Regions from separate parts of the Paenibacillus rhizovicinus genome, predicted to be linked through region 2. Evidence: predicted binding sites of a transcription regulator. Region 2 holds the regulator's gene; the other holds the start of a gene.
The links. Region 2 encodes LexA, which represses DNA repair genes until DNA is damaged. Its sites were predicted from a motif close to CGAACATATGTTCG; they were not measured.
Positions count from the first base shown of each region.

Region 1 (7,806 bases), 1.3 Mb from region 2:
GATGCTCTTTGTATTTCTTCGCCAATTCGACGCCGATCTCGACGTGCGAACCTTCAACCTCGTGGTCAAGCGCTTTGCCGATATCGTGCAGCAAACCGGCTCTTCTAGCCAGCGTGATGTCTTCTCCCAGCTCTGCAGCCATCAGACCGGTCAAATACGCGACTTCCATGGAATGCTTCAGAACGTTCTGACCATAGCTCGTACGGTATTTCAAGCGGCCCAAAATTTTGATCAGATCTGGGTGCAGACCATGAACGCCAACTTCATACGTCGCCTGCTCTCCGTATTCACGGATGCGCTCGTCCACTTCCTTACGCGACTTCTCGACCATTTCCTCGATGCGCGCAGGATGGATACGTCCATCTGCAACGAGCTTCTCGAGGGATGTGCGAGCGATTTCGCGGCGGATAGGATCGAAACCGGACAAGATGACCGCTTCCGGTGTATCGTCGATGATGAGATCGATACCGGTCAACGTCTCCAGTGCACGGATGTTGCGGCCTTCGCGGCCGATGATGCGACCCTTCATTTCTTCATTCGGCAGGGCAACGACCGAAACCGTCGTCTCTGCCACGTGATCAGCTGCGCAGCGCTGAATGGCTAGCGAGATAATATCACGAGCTTTCTTATCCGCTTCTTCCTTCGCCTGTTGCTCGATCTCTTTGATCATTTGAGCCGTTTCATGACGAACCTCTTGTTCAACGTTAGTAAGGATAACTTGCTTCGCATCCTCCATCGTCAAGTTCGAAATTCGCTCCAACTCATGAAGCTGCTGCTTGTAAAGTGAATCGATCTGCTCTTGCGTTTCCTCGATCCGCTTCTCTTTGTTGGCTACTTGTTCTTCTTTGCGTTCCAGCGCTTCTATTTTTTTATCCAACGACTCTTCTTTCTGAATAAGTCGTCTTTCAAGACGCTGTACCTCATTGCGACGTTCGCGAATATCTCTCTCAGCCTCGGTACGGAGCTTGTGGACTTCATCTTTCGCTTCGAGAACCGTTTCTTTCTTTAGCGCCTCCGCGTCTTTTCTCGCATTTTCTACGATCTGACTAGCGGCTTGCTCGGCACTTGAAATTTTGGCCTCGGCGATCGATTTTCGAATAAAATAACCGACACCAAAGAAAATTGCACCAACAACGAGAGCGATCAGGATAGTTGCCCAGATTGGCATTATCTCACCTCCTCGTTGTTCACCTAAGCAAACGCTTGGGACAGTATTTGGTTTTCCAGCCGGTTTTTAACGTGCATGCTTAATTTGACGAAAATAATCGTTTTGAATCAATTTTTGGAAGGAAAATCGATTCTAGAAGAAAGAATACAAATTCATTTTATCTTTTGTGAAAATCAATTGTCAAGCATGAGCCCATCTTCGTCTTCCAGCACTCCATCCGACGCCGCCTTGACCGCTTCTCTGACGGTCGATGAAGGAAAGCCACGGCGCAGCAAGAATACCGCCAGCTTCTGCTTTCGTTCGCGAATTTCCCCTTTAATGTAGGGCCATTTCTTCATCGCAGCTCTGATCGCAATCTCGGTCTCGGACTCCTCATTTAGCTTAGAAGCGGCTTCTTTCGCCGTATCTTTCTTGATTCCCCGCTGCTGCAGCTCCTGCTGCAGCAGGCGTCTTCCCTTCAACTGCGAACGCATCCGCTGCGCGGCATACTGCTCGGCGTATATGGAATCGTTGACAAGTCCTTCTTGTCGCAAACGCTCGATTGCTTTCTGGGTTGAGTGCTCGTCCAGCTCTTTCCGGGCCAAATAGCGCATGATTTCTTTCTCTGTCCGCTGCCTCGCTCCCAGATGGGCAAGCGCCAAAATATAGGCGCGATGATGGCTATCTTCCAGCACGATTTGCTTCAGCTCTTCACCGTCGATTTCTCTTCCCTTGAGAAGCCTAAACTTGATTAGCAGGTCTTCATGCACACTCGTAAATGGATCCTGGGCATCATTGACATAGATATAATAGCGTTGTTTTTTCTTCGGATCTTGTTCCACGCTCGTAATCGTTAAGATGCTGCTCACCTCTCTTGCGCATATGAGACAACCACAATCGAGGCCTTCGAAGCTCAGCGACCGCGATTAATGGCAGGTTGTATCGTCAAAAGGAAAGATGCTTCACTGTTAATACGTAAATGAAACTTTCCTGTTTGTAAAAAAGAAAAGCACCTGTCACAGGTGCTTCTCTGCTTATCCGATTCACTGCAATGATTGCTTATTCGAGATCCAGATCCAGCTCGTCCTCGGTTCCCTCGTCTTCACTGAATGCAGCGTCAGTCGCCGTTGCTGAGGCTACGTTGCTGGCATCGCGAATTTGCTTCTCAATGACGGAAGAGATATCCACACGATCCTTAAGGAATTGCTTCGCATTCTCGCGGCCTTGTCCCAGACGCTCGCCGTTAAAGGAGAACCAAGCTCCGCTCTTCTGAATGATATCATGCTCGACGCCGATATCGACAATGCTGCCTTCTTTCGAAATGCCTTCGCCGTACATAATGTCAACTTCCGCTTGTTTGAACGGAGGTGCGACTTTGTTCTTCACGACTTTAATCCGCGTACGGTTACCGACCACGTCATTGCCTTGTTTGATCGATTCAATACGGCGAACATCGAGACGAACCGACGAATAGAATTTCAGTGCGCGGCCGCCCGGCGTTGTTTCCGGGTTACCGAACATAACGCCGACTTTCTCGCGCAACTGGTTAATGAAAATCGCAATCGTATTCGATTTGCTGATTGCGCCAGAGAGCTTACGAAGAGCTTGCGACATCAGACGTGCTTGCAAGCCGACGTGGGAATCCCCCATGTCGCCTTCGATCTCAGCCTTTGGCACGAGTGCTGCGACGGAATCCACTACGACGATGTCCACAGCGCCGCTGCGTACGAGCGCCTCGGCGATTTCAAGCGCCTGCTCCCCTGTATCTGGCTGCGAAAGCAGCAGTTCGTCGATGTTAACGCCTAGTTTATTAGCATAAGAAGGATCGAGTGCGTGTTCCGCATCGATGAAGGCAGCTTGTCCGCCAGCGCGCTGAACTTCAGCGATCGCATGCAGCGCAACTGTCGTTTTACCGGATGATTCCGGTCCGTATACTTCGATAACGCGGCCGCGAGGAAAACCGCCGATTCCAAGCGCAATATCTAGTGCAAGCGAACCGCTGGACACGGTTTGAACCTGCATATGTGTCGATTCACCAAGTTTCATTATGGAGCCTTTACCAAATTGCTTCTCTATTTGACGCAGAGCCATTTCAAGCGCAGCTTTACGATCTGCCAACGAACTCACATCCCTCATTGTTTATATACTCATGATAACTTGTTTCAGTTGCTTTGACAAGACTTTTTACGAACATATATTCTTATTTATTTATCCATTGGCCAACGGAGAGACAAAAAAAGAACCGCAGCAAAGTAATCTTCGCCACGGTTCTTCCGTCTAAGTCGATTATAGTCGATCCTACTAACATTGACAAGCTATATTTCTAACAAAATCTCCTAGATTCCATCTTTACCGGACAACGCCTGCCATAAACGGTGAAGCAGCGACTTTGCGGCGCGAACGCGGATCATTTCCCGATTGCCGTTGAAATTGGCCGTGAATACCTTCGTCGGCTTCCCTCTCTCGGCTAATCCGAAATAGACGAGGCCCACAGGCTTGCCCTCGGATTCCGAAGGTCCAGCTACTCCGGTCAGCGATACGCCGAAGTCGCTTTCCGCCAGCTCGCGCACCCGCTCCGCCATCAGCGCGGCCGTCGATTCACTGATCGCTCCAGGCGCGCCCGTTCCCTCTAGCTGCGACATCGGAATACTCAGCAGGCGATGCTTCATGACGTTCGTATACGTCACGACGCCGCCTGTAAACTCGCCGCTGCTGCCGGGAATCTGGGTAATCAGCTGCGCGAACAAGCCGCCCGTAAGGCTCTCGGCGCTGGCTAGCGTCCTTCTGGACGCCCTCAGCTGCCGGACGACCGCTTCCTCTAGCGGGATGTCTTCGCGCGCGAAGATATATTGACCCACGCGCTCGTTGATTTGCTGCTCCGCGGCATCCAACCTGACGTTCGCTTCCAGCTCGCTGAGCGCTTTCGTAGACACCCTGATTGCCACTTCGCCTTCTTTGGCGTACGGCGCGATGGAAGGATCGGTCTGCGCCTCGATCAGATCGATCAACGCCTGCTCCAGGCTGGACTCGCCGATGCCGGCAAATTTAAGCAGCCGTGAGTACAACCGGCGATCCTCGTTCATGATGCCGCGCAGCCATGCTTTCGCCGGGCCATCGAACATCGGCTTCATCTCGCGCGGCGGGCCAGGCAGCAGCACATAATGCGTACCGTCGACCGTAAGCGCATTGCCGATCGCAAGCCCTGCTTCATTATCAAGCGGATCGCAGCCTTCGATCAAATTCGCCTGCCTCCGGTTGCTCTCTACCATATGTACGCCGCGCGACTTGAACATCGTTTCGATTTTGGCCATGCTCGGCTCGTGTTCCGTGATCGAACGCCCCAAGTACTCGGCCAAAGCATCTTTCGTCAAATCATCCATCGTTGGCCCCAAACCGCCGGTAAACAGAATCAAATCCGCGCGGGATCGCGCCAGTGCGATCGCCTCGCGAATCCGGCCCGCGTTGTCGCCGACAACGGTTTGAAAGTAAACATCGATCCCGAGTTCTGCCAGTCCCTGCGACAAATAGGTAGCATTCGTATTAACGGTTTGGCCCAGCAGCAATTCCGTGCCGACCGCAATGATTTCTGCACGCATCTCAACATCTCCGCTTCATATGTAAAGGATAGACGAACACGAATATGGAAGGTAAAACAGCTAGACTGAAAAGCAAGGCATCACTCTTTCCATAAAATGCGAAGGAGTGATGCCCAGGAAGCCTAACTATGCCGTAAGCGGGATAAGGTTTTTGTTTTTGACAAAATAATCGATTCCGGAGTACACCGTAATAAGGGCCGCCGCGTAAATCGAAATTTGGTCAAACGGAAAATCCAGAAACGCAAACGGGAAATTGTTCAACAGCAGCGCGATAATCATCGTGATTTGCACCGCAGTCTTCCACTTGCCCCATTTGCTGGCTGCAACAACCGTACCTTCCAGCAGCGCGATTTGACGCAATCCCGTAACCGCGAACTCGCGGCTGATGATGACAATCGCAATCCAAGCATGCAGTTTCTCCATTTCCACGAGGGAAATGAGAACGGCAGCAACAAGCAGTTTGTCTGCAAGCGGGTCAAGCAGTTTGCCGAGATTGGTCACGATTTTGTTCTTGCGTGCAATATAACCGTCGAGACCATCCGTGCTCGCTGCAACGATAAATACGAGTGCAGCCAAAATCTGATTCCACGTGATGGAGAAGTCTGAACCGTCGAAAGTGAGCGGTTTTAAATCGACGTTAATAAGCAGCAAGACCATAATAATCGGCACCAAAAAGATGCGTGCGAGCGTAATACGGTTGGCTAAATTCACTATAGCCCCTCCCCGGACATGTCAAATTCGTAAGCGTGCGTAATGCGCACCCTTTGAATTTCACCGATCGCAGCTTTGCAGTTGGAAATGAACACCTCGCCGTCGATTTCCGGAGCATCGTACGGCGAACGGCCGACATATACGTCGCTACGGCCATCATAGCGTTCAACCAACACATCGATTTCCTTGCCGATATGCTTGCCGCTTAATTCCTTGGACACTTCGCGCTGAATTTCCATCAACGTATTGGAGCGCCATTCCTTCACTTCATCCGGCACGGCGTCCGGCAGGCGAACAGCAGGCGTGTCTTCTTCTGGCGAATACGTGAAGACCCCAAGACGGTCAAATTTCATTTCGCGTACGAAATCGCATAAACGGTTGAAATCCTCGTCCGTTTCGCCGGGGAATCCGACGATAATGGACGTACGCAAAGCAACGTCAGGAATACTCGCACGAATGCGGGAAACAAGCTCTCGCGTGTCGCGTTGACGGCCTGGGCGACGCATGCGTTTCAAGATGGAATCTTCGCTGTGCTGCAATGGCATATCGATATAGTTGCAAACTTTCGAATTCGTCGCGATTGTCTCAATGAGCTCGTCCGTGAAGAAACCGGGATACGCGTAATGGAGGCGCACCCACGAGATGCCTTCCACTTCGCTTACGCGGTTAAGAAGCTCCGGCAGCATGAACTTGTCGTATAAGTCCGTACCGTAATTCGTAGAGTCTTGCGCGATTAAGCTGACTTCCCGAACGCCTTGATCGGCGAGCTGCTGAACTTCCGCCACGATCGACTCCATCGAGCGGCTGCGGAATTTACCCCGCATGATCGGAATGGAACAGAATGTGCATGCGTTATCGCAGCCTTCCGCAATCTTTACAAACGCCGTGTAGCGCGGCGTCGTAACTAAACGAGGCAGCTTCTGATCATAATCGAACGCCGGGTTGCCGACCTTCACAGGGCGTTTGCCGCGAAGCGCTTCGTCCACGATGTCCGTAATATGATGAAAATCGCCCGTTCCGACAATGCCGTCGATTTCCGGCATTTCTTCCATCAGCTGCTTCTTATAGCGCTGCGTCAAGCAGCCGGAAACGATAAGCGCCTTTAATCGACCGGTTTGCTTAAATTCCGCCATATCCAATATCGTGTTGACGGACTCTTCCTTCGCGGCGTCGATAAAACCGCAGGTATTGACAATAATTACGGTTGCGTCGTCTGCCTGATCCACCAAATGGTAGCCTCTGGCATCGATCAACCCCGACATAATTTCAGAATCGACGAGATTTTTCTCGCATCCCAATGTTACGACTTTCACTCTTTCAGTCATCGATGTATCCCCCAAACCCCTCCGAAAAGCTATCTTAACAAGTATAATACAAGGCCTATGCAGTGTCAAAACCGGAAGAAGTCCCATCCGACCGCGTTTCCGGCAGCGAATGGGACCCCGTCCTATGTACGTAAAAGCACTTTTGGCCTTATTTGAAATTGGTAAATTGCAAGTCGAGCTGCAAATCCGCGCCTCTCAGCAGCGCGATGACAGCTTGCAGATCGTCGAGGCTTTTGCCGGTTACCCGGATGGAGTCGCCTTGAATTTGACTTTTTACTTTAATTTTGGAGTCGCGGATCAGGATGTTGATTTTCTTGGAGCTATCCTGTTCGATGCCTTGTTTCAGCTTGACCTTCTGTCTGACCGTCCCCATGGAAGCCCCTTCGACTTTGCCGAATTCCATGTTCTTGATCGGCACGCCGCGCTTCATCATTTTGGATTGAAGAATATCGACGACGTTCTTCAGCTTGTATTCGTCATCCGAAACCACCACGAGATCCGTCTTCTCCAACGTGAAGCTCGTCTTCGTTCCTTTGAAATCGAAACGGGTCTCGATTTCGCGTTCCGCTTGCGTAATCGCGTTGCTCAGTTCTTGCATATCGACTTTCGAGACAATGTCAAATGAATGTTCAGCCATTGTGCTGCAACTCCTTTATGTATCTTTCTACTTTCCTATGCTTGTCAAGTATTATATCGTATCCCGCTCCGCAAGAAAAGGCATCCAGGACCGAATTGCTTCAGTCTGAATGCCTCGAACGAGCTGGAAGACTCATTGAGTGGTCGTTGCATCCGTCGTACCGTTAGTGTCCGTGGTTCCGCCAGTGTTACTAGTGCCTTCAACAGGCGTCAATTGAAACTTGTGCGAGCCGGTTTTATTGCCGTCATCAAGAGCGACGCCGTCAACGGTCACTTCAACCGCGTTGGCGTGGGGGAACGTAATAAAAATCGGGCCATCAGCGTCATATGTAGCCGATTTAGGACCTTTATCAAGATCCAGTGTCACACTAAGAACCATTTTTCCCGTACG
Region 1 covers NZ_CP048286.1:791,692-799,497, forward strand. The annotation lists gene rny (ribonuclease Y) at 1-1,168, opposite strand, end outside; gene GZH47_RS03545 (RecX family transcriptional regulator) at 1,342-2,016, opposite strand; gene recA (recombinase RecA) at 2,207-3,265, opposite strand; gene GZH47_RS03555 (competence/damage-inducible protein A) at 3,484-4,743, opposite strand; gene pgsA (CDP-diacylglycerol--glycerol-3-phosphate 3-phosphatidyltransferase) at 4,870-5,454, opposite strand; gene rimO (30S ribosomal protein S12 methylthiotransferase RimO) at 5,454-6,779, opposite strand; gene GZH47_RS03570 (YajQ family cyclic di-GMP-binding protein) at 6,928-7,416, opposite strand; gene GZH47_RS03575 (helix-turn-helix domain-containing protein) at 7,549-7,806, opposite strand, start outside.
Region 1: recA (recombinase RecA) is a predicted target of LexA. The motif match lies at 3,335-3,348, and genes of this name have one in related genera.

Region 2 (7,806 bases):
CTTCAATCCGTTCCGATCTCCATGTATGAAGTCGCCAAGATGGAAGGCGCGACGGCCTATGAGACGTTCTGGAAAATCACGTTTCCGATGGTCAGTCCATTAATTCTGACGAACATCATCTATACGATCATCGATTCGTTCACGAACAGCCAAGTTACGACAACGATCTACAACACCGCATTCCAGGCACAAAACTTCGGGCTCAGCGCCGCGATGTCGTGGATTTATACGGCTGTCATCAGTGTCGTGCTCATCATCGTCGGCATCTTGGTCTCTAGGAAAGTGTTCTACTATAATTGATGGGATGGGAGGCGAACGGCAATGAAAGTTCCCGATCTGCAAAGCGAAGCTGTCCTCATACAGATGCAGAAAGCACGCAATAAATCGGTATCGCTGTTATGGTTGATATTTCGATACATTCTGATCATTGGGATTTCGTTTATCATTCTCTATCCGATCCTTCAACAGCTCTCGGTAGCCTTCAAGGATAAGATGGACATCTACAACCCGACGATCTACATGATTCCCGTTCATTTCACGATGGAGAATGTACGGTATGCCATGGCTGTGCTTAATTATTGGCCATTGCTTAAGAACACGCTCCTATTCGCTGCTTCCACGACGTTCCTGCAAGCCGCTTCGTGTTCGCTTGCCGGGTACGGCTTTGCAAGATTTAATTTTCCGGGGAAGAATATCCTATTCACGCTCGTCGTATTGACCATCTTGATTCCGACCAGCACGCTGATGGTTCCGATGTACATTCACTTCCGCGCGTTTGATATTCTCGGCATCATTCATCTCGCGACCGGAAAAGAAGGCATCAACATGTTGAATACGTACGGCCCTTCGCTGATTACGGCAGCCTTCGCCAATGGGTTGAAGTCCGGCTTGTACATTTACATCTTCCGGCAGTTCTTCCGCGGCATGCCGGCAGAAATCGAAGAAGCGGCGCTTATCGACGGTGCTGGCGGTATCCGCACCTTCTTTACGATCATGCTGCCAAACGCGATTCCGCCACTCATTACGGTTATCCTGTTCGCGTTCGTGTGGCAGTACAACGACATCTTCTATGCATCGCTGTTCAACAGCGCGAGCGATCTGATGTCGATCAAGGTCTCATCGCTGCCGGCAGACGTGAACCAATACTTGCCTGGCATCATGGGAATCGGTACCGGAACGAACGTCAAGGTGGATCCTAACCAAGTATCCATGATCGTTGATACGGGCATTCTGCTCGCCATTTCTCCACTGATCGCGATGTATCTGTTCGTGCAGCGTTTCTTCGTGGAGAGCGTGGAACGTTCGGGTGTCGTCGGTTAATCTCAAGGCCCGAGGGGGAGTACGGTTGAATAAACGGACGCTTGTCCTCCTATCGGCCGGCGGGATCCTAACAGTTACAGCGGCGCTTCTCCTATTCATGCCGTTAATAAACGGCGAGAACAAGTCTCCCCCGTCTGAGCCCCAAGCTCAGGCAGGGGAGACTTTAACTAAAGAGGGAAAAGCAGTTCTGATTCGCGATGTGAAAGCGAATACAACTGACGTCGGCTTATATGAGAAGTTTGAGCTTGCCTTGCATTTGGATGGTGATTTCGATAATCCTTACGATCCGGACCAGATCGACTTGTCGATGGCGTTAACGTCGCCTTCGGGCAAGAAGTGGAATATTAACGGCTTCTATGACGAGACCGAAGCGAATTGGAAGCTCCGCTTTGCACCGGATGAGATAGGCAAGTGGACCTATCGGTTCCGCGCAACGGGCCATGGAGGTGCCGACAAGAGCAGCGAGATCGAAGGCGAATTCCAAGCGGCCGCTTCCGACCGTCCGGGCTGGATTCAGCTGTCGCAATCGAACAAACGGTACTTGGAGTATCGGAACGGCTCTAGTTTCTATGGCGTTGGGCTTGCGTATCCGTGGAACATCACGGACGAGAATCTGGATAAGATCGCGGCTAGCGGCGGCAACCTGATTACCTATTGGAACGGTAATTACGACAACGAGGGCAATGGCGGCGGGAAAAATCAACTGCAATCCTTCGAGGCCGGCGTCGACAAAATCGATCCGTTGAAAGCGCAGCGCGTGGATGATTTGCTCGCAGCGTTCGAGCGGCGGGGGCTGCATATGAGCTTTGTAATCTGGCCGCATGATTCCTTGACCGATCAGTTGGAAGGGTGGCCGAACACCTGGTCGCAGAACGGGTATTCGGCGCTTGGACCGGCGAAGGATTTCTATTCCAGCCAAGAGATGTGGAAGTATCAGGAACGGCTCTATCGATACGTCATCGCGCGTTGGGGGTACAGTCAGGCGCTCGGCATCTGGGATTTGGTGGACGAAATCAACGGCACGGACGGCTGGACGCAGAACCCGACCGAGGTTACGGATGCCTGGGTAGCGAAGGTACACGCCTACTTCAAGGCGAATGACCCGTACGGTCATCCGACGATGGGCTCCATGGCCGGCAATCGCCAGGATTATTGGGACTTCGCTTACCGGACGCTCGATCTGGCCGATCGGGAAAATTACTATAATTTCAGCTATGACTCGTTTGCCAAGGATATTCGTAAACGGTGGGACAGCTACGAGAAGCCGCTTATGATCGGCGAAACCGGCAATATCGTCGATACGGAGAAATATCACCAGGCGATATGGGTATCGCTGACGAACGGACTGGCTTCGATACCGGTCTGGTGGGATTTCGATCACGTCAGCGATGAAATGTTTGCGCAGATGAAAGTTCTAGCCGCGTTCGCCGCAAAGATTGATTTCCATGAACCGCGGATCCCCGTGAATACCGAAGTGGATGCAGCTTCAAAGGGGCAAACATGGGTCATGCAAGGCAAGAAGCTGTCTTTCGGCTGGCTGCTTACCGAGAAAGGCGAAGCAGGCGGCAAGAATGTGAACCTGATGAATTGGGAAGATGGCTCATATACGGTCGTATGGTACGACCCTTGGACCGGTACGGCCATTGGCGAGAACGCCGTGAAAGCGAAGGACGGATCGCTTGTCATGAAAGCGCCTGCGTCGATACAGAAAGATATTGCGTTTACGATTACGCGGAAATAACGTTAGTCGCGAGGAGAGGGAACCGGATGGCATATGATTGGGGACACCGTTTTCGAGTTGAACCGAAATTGATCGATCCGCAAGCGGATGATTGCGCGAAGAGGCTTATGGCTTACTTGTGCGATACTTACGGCAAGCGCATGTTGACAGGACAGCAGATCGGCGTCAATTCGACTCCGGAGATGGAAGTGATTCTTCGCGAGACGGGTACTTATCCGGCTGTCGGAGGATTCGATTTCATGAACGATTCGCCGTCCCGCACGGAACGGGGAGCCGTCGGAACCGATACTGCGCTTGCCTTGAAATGGTGGGAGGCAGGAGGGATCGTCACCTTCTGCTGGCATTGGAATGCGCCGAAGGATCTGGTCGATCTGCCGCCGGACAATGGCTGGCACCGCGGGTTCTACACATCGGCGACGACCTTCGATCTCGCTAAAGCGATGGCCGATCCTTCGTCAGAGGATTATGCGCTGCTGCTGCGCGATATCGATGTTATCTCCGGGCTGCTCTCGCAGCTGCGAGATGCCGGCGTACCCGTGTTATGGAGACCGCTTCATGAAGCATCGGGCAGCTGGTTCTGGTGGGGTGCCAAAGGAGCCGAACCATGCATTCAATTATGGAAGCTGATGCACGACCGAATGACTCGGCTGCATGGACTGCATAACCTCATCTGGGTGTGGAATGGACAAGCCAAGGACTGGTACCCGGGCGATGAATTCGTGGACATTATTGGGGAAGATATTTATTCGCCCGAACAGAACTATCAATCGAATGTCGAACGTTTCCGGCAGGCATTAAGCTATACGGAAGCAGCCAAAATCATCGCATTATCCGAGAACGGGCCGCTTGCCGATCCGGATCGGATGATTGCCGACGGCGCGCTCTGGTCGTGGAATTGTACGTGGTATGGACAATTTCTGCACAAGCAGGAAGACGGTCAGATCGTCGTTTCCGATCAATATACCGAACGGGAAATGTTGAACAACGTGTATCGTCATCCTTTCACCGTTACGCGCGACGAACTTCCCGATCTTAGAACGTATCCACTGCCTGAATAATACAGGTGGATGATGCTGCATAGTTAAATGAGATCTGCTAGTTTATAAGATTGCGGCGGTTTGTGAACGTTTAAGACGTTGCTGCAGAAGGCATCCGATTGGATCGGATGCCTTTTTGCGTTGAAAGGGAACGGGTCGATAGATGCTTGAGCGGCGGGCATATTCTCACTCGTAAGACATCTGCCGCATATGATGCCACATTAGGCTTAATGAAGAGGGTGAGACGAGTATGGGCGGTAAAAGCAATGCGAGGAGCGGAACGATTCGTATTCCCGGTTACATTCTCTCCCGGGTCGCTTCCATGATGATCCCCTTGTACAGCAAGATCGCTCGGAATCAGAGCTTTGCCTTGAGATGGTCGAAAGCAGTGAGGCAGGGAGATCTGGATACGCTGATCGCCATGTTCAAATCGGTTGCGCCGATGGCGAAGTACGACAGCTTCTCTGTGAACGGCATCGGTTATTTCATTGACTTTGCGTTCCCCGAACCGATTCAGCAATATTCGAACGGTACGACGATACCGCCGGGCACGACGCAGTTCACGTTCTCGACGCCTATTAATCGGGCTATATCGAGAGCCGTTCTTCCGTTCTACCGTAAGCTCGCGCGTTCGACAGCATATGCATCCGCGCTGGCCGAAGCGATCAACGCCAATCATGTTTCTCGCGTTCGCTGCCTTATTCGACAACAGGTGACAACGAAGGCATTGAAAACCATAGAGGTCCGTTTCTCGGGGGTGGAGCTGAACTTTAAATATACGAGCAGCACGTTCGCTTATCGTAATTTATTGTTCCGGGAAATCGTAGGTTAACGGACAAGAAGCGAACTAGCGAGAACGAGAAAGGGCAGCTACCGCGCTTGGAAAAGCCGGTGACTGCCCTTATTGATGCCGCATTTAGTGGATATCGCGAAAGAGTCCAATAACTTTGCCGAGAATACTGACATTGCGCAGACGGATCGGTTCCATCGTGGAGTTCTCCGGCTGCAGACGAATATGATCCTTCTCTTTATAGAAGGTCTTGACTGTCGCTTCGTCGTCTTCCGTCATGGCTACGACGATATCGCCGTTGGAGGCGTTCTGCTGCTGGCGGACGATTACGTAGTCGCCGTCGTGAATGCCGGCTTCGATCATGCTCTCGCCGATTACGTTAAGGATGAATACGGTATCGTCGCCGACTTTGTCAGCCGGAAGCGGGAAGTATTCTTCGATATTCTCCGTTGCGGTAATCGGTACGCCGGCGGTAACTTTACCGACGACAGGCACTTTGGCAATCGCGAGCGGGAACGGAAGTTCGTTGTCTTCGCCGTCCAAAATCTCGATTGCGCGCGGCTTCGTCGGGTCGCGGCGAATCAGGCCCTTCTTCTCCAAACGGTCCAGGTGACCGTGAACGGTAGAACTGGAAGCCAGTCCGACCGCTTCGCCGATCTCGCGAACAGAAGGCGGATAGCCTTTATCCCGAACTTCCGCCTTGATGAATTCTAGTATCGCCTGCTGGCGGTTTGAAAGTTTCGACACCGGAATCACTCCAAAGGTTCATTTGTGTAAAATTATAGCACAGAACCGGAGTTCGTACAAACATAAGTTCGAGAAACACAAGTTCGTATTTTCGTGCGAACAAACGTTCTAAAAGTTGTTGACTGCAAACGGATGTTCGTGTTATTCTGAGTTCACGATAACAGAACAAACGTTTGGGGTGCTGATCATGATGCAAACAATATCTTCATACTCAACTGCTTATAAAGAAAATTCTACTAAAGGACGTCAAGTCCGCGGTTCACGGAAAGACCGTGCTGTCGAACGCATACTCGTCCGGTTAGCAGGTGCTTCATTATTCTTTGTGTTGTTGTTCGTCGGTCTGTCCTTATTAACGGGACATGCCGACGGAGAACGTCCTGCCGAACCGAGCGCGGAAGAACAAGTCATCGTCGTCAATTCCGGCGATACGTTATGGGGAATTGCAAGCACGGTTCGTAAAGACGGCGAGGATATCCGCCGCACCGTATTCGACTTGCAGAAGCGGAACAATTTAAGCTCCAGCGAGCTGGAAGCCGGACAGACGCTTATCGTTCCTGCCGGCAGTTAATTGGCTTGGCATGCAATAGAGTCTTGAGACCGAACGGATGTCCGTTTCGGTCTCTTTCTATTTTGTCGGCAATCACTGCGCCGTTGCGCTTAGTAAGGGGGCTTTCGCCTTGACAATGGACGTTTAAAAATGTCAAAGTAAAGAATGTGATGTTGGCCAAAATGATGAGAGGAGCTATTCATAGAATGGAGAAAATCATCGCTCGAATTAACGAGCTTTCAAGAAAAAACAAGTCCGTCGGCTTAACGCCGGAGGAAGTGGCGGAGCGCGACGAGCTTCGTCGTATTTATCTGGACAATTTCAAGAGCAATTTCCGCAACCAGCTGGATACGATCAAGTGGGCGGAAGACGAAGAAGGCAATGACGGCGGCGGGGGTTCGATCAAGCATTAATCGATCAGCATGATCGTTTAACGGACGTGATATGCACCGGTACTTCGTACGATTGGACAGCAAGCGGTGCGCAACGTTACCTAATAATAGGAGGGGAACGCAAATGCAATATCGGCTATTGGGCCGGAGCGGGCTAGCGGTTTCGGAACTATGCTTGGGTACGATGACCTTCGGCAATACGACGAGCGAAGCGGATTCCATTACGATGATGCACGATTTTCTGGACCGGGGCGGTAATTTCCTCGATACGGCCAATGTGTACGTGCAAGGCCGTTCGGAAGAAATCGTGGGGAAAGCAATCAAGAATCGTCGTTCGGAAGTCGTGCTTGCCACGAAAGTCCGGATGATGACGGGAGAACGTCCGAACAGCGGCGGCCTTTCGCGCAAACATATCATGGATGCGGTCGAAGCGAGCCTGAAACGGCTGGATACCGATTATATCGATCTCTATCAGGTGCATGTTTGGGACCAGGCAACGCCGATTGACGAGACGCTTCGTGCGTTGGATGATCTGATCTCGGCAGGCAAGGTGCGCTATATCGGCTGCTCGAACTTCTTCGCCTGGCAGTTGATGAAGTCTCTGGCCGTCAGCGACCGCGACCGGTTTGCCAGGTTTATTTCCATTCAGCCGCAGTACAGTCTTGTCAGCAGAGAAATGGACCGTGAAATGCTGTCGCTCTGCCTGGAGGAGAACATCGGCATTATTCCTTGGGCTCCGCTCGGCGGCGGGTTCCTGACCGGACGCTACACCCATGAAGAGCCGACCAGCGGCCGTTTGACGTCGAAGCAAGGAGAAAGCTCCTGGGCGCTTCGTTCCTCGGACAAAAACTTTGCCATCCTTGAAGCTGTACAAGCCGCAGCGTCTGAACTGGACAAAACGCCGTCCCAAGTGGCGCTTGCCTGGCTGCTGCAGCGCAAAGGCATTACGTCGCCAATCTTCGGCGCAAGCACGCTGGCGCAATACGAGGACAACATTGGCGCAATCGGCTGGACGATGCCGGAATCGATCTGGAACAGGCTGGATGAAGCCAGCGCGCTTCCTAGCGAATACCCGAACCGTTTCATTACCAAATTCGCCCGGCCTCTATAAAGCTCCTATATGTAATAGATGTGAATTGAATCGTTTGTAGATCGTTGAGGGGGATCATTCGTGTCAAGATCGTGGCAGCGTAAAGTACAGAAAAACCAGACTCAAATTAACAAACAGCGTA
Region 2 covers NZ_CP048286.1:6,584,381-6,592,186, forward strand. The annotation lists gene GZH47_RS29380 (carbohydrate ABC transporter permease) at 1-300, shown strand, start outside; gene GZH47_RS29385 (carbohydrate ABC transporter permease) at 322-1,320, shown strand; gene GZH47_RS29390 (DUF5060 domain-containing protein) at 1,346-3,061, shown strand; gene GZH47_RS29395 (glycosyl hydrolase) at 3,088-4,119, shown strand; gene GZH47_RS29400 (hypothetical protein) at 4,349-4,930, shown strand; gene lexA (transcriptional repressor LexA) at 5,015-5,635, opposite strand; gene GZH47_RS29410 (LysM peptidoglycan-binding domain-containing protein) at 5,958-6,203, shown strand; gene GZH47_RS29415 (DUF896 domain-containing protein) at 6,389-6,595, shown strand; gene GZH47_RS29420 (aldo/keto reductase) at 6,699-7,685, shown strand; gene GZH47_RS29425 (hypothetical protein) at 7,746-7,806, shown strand, end outside.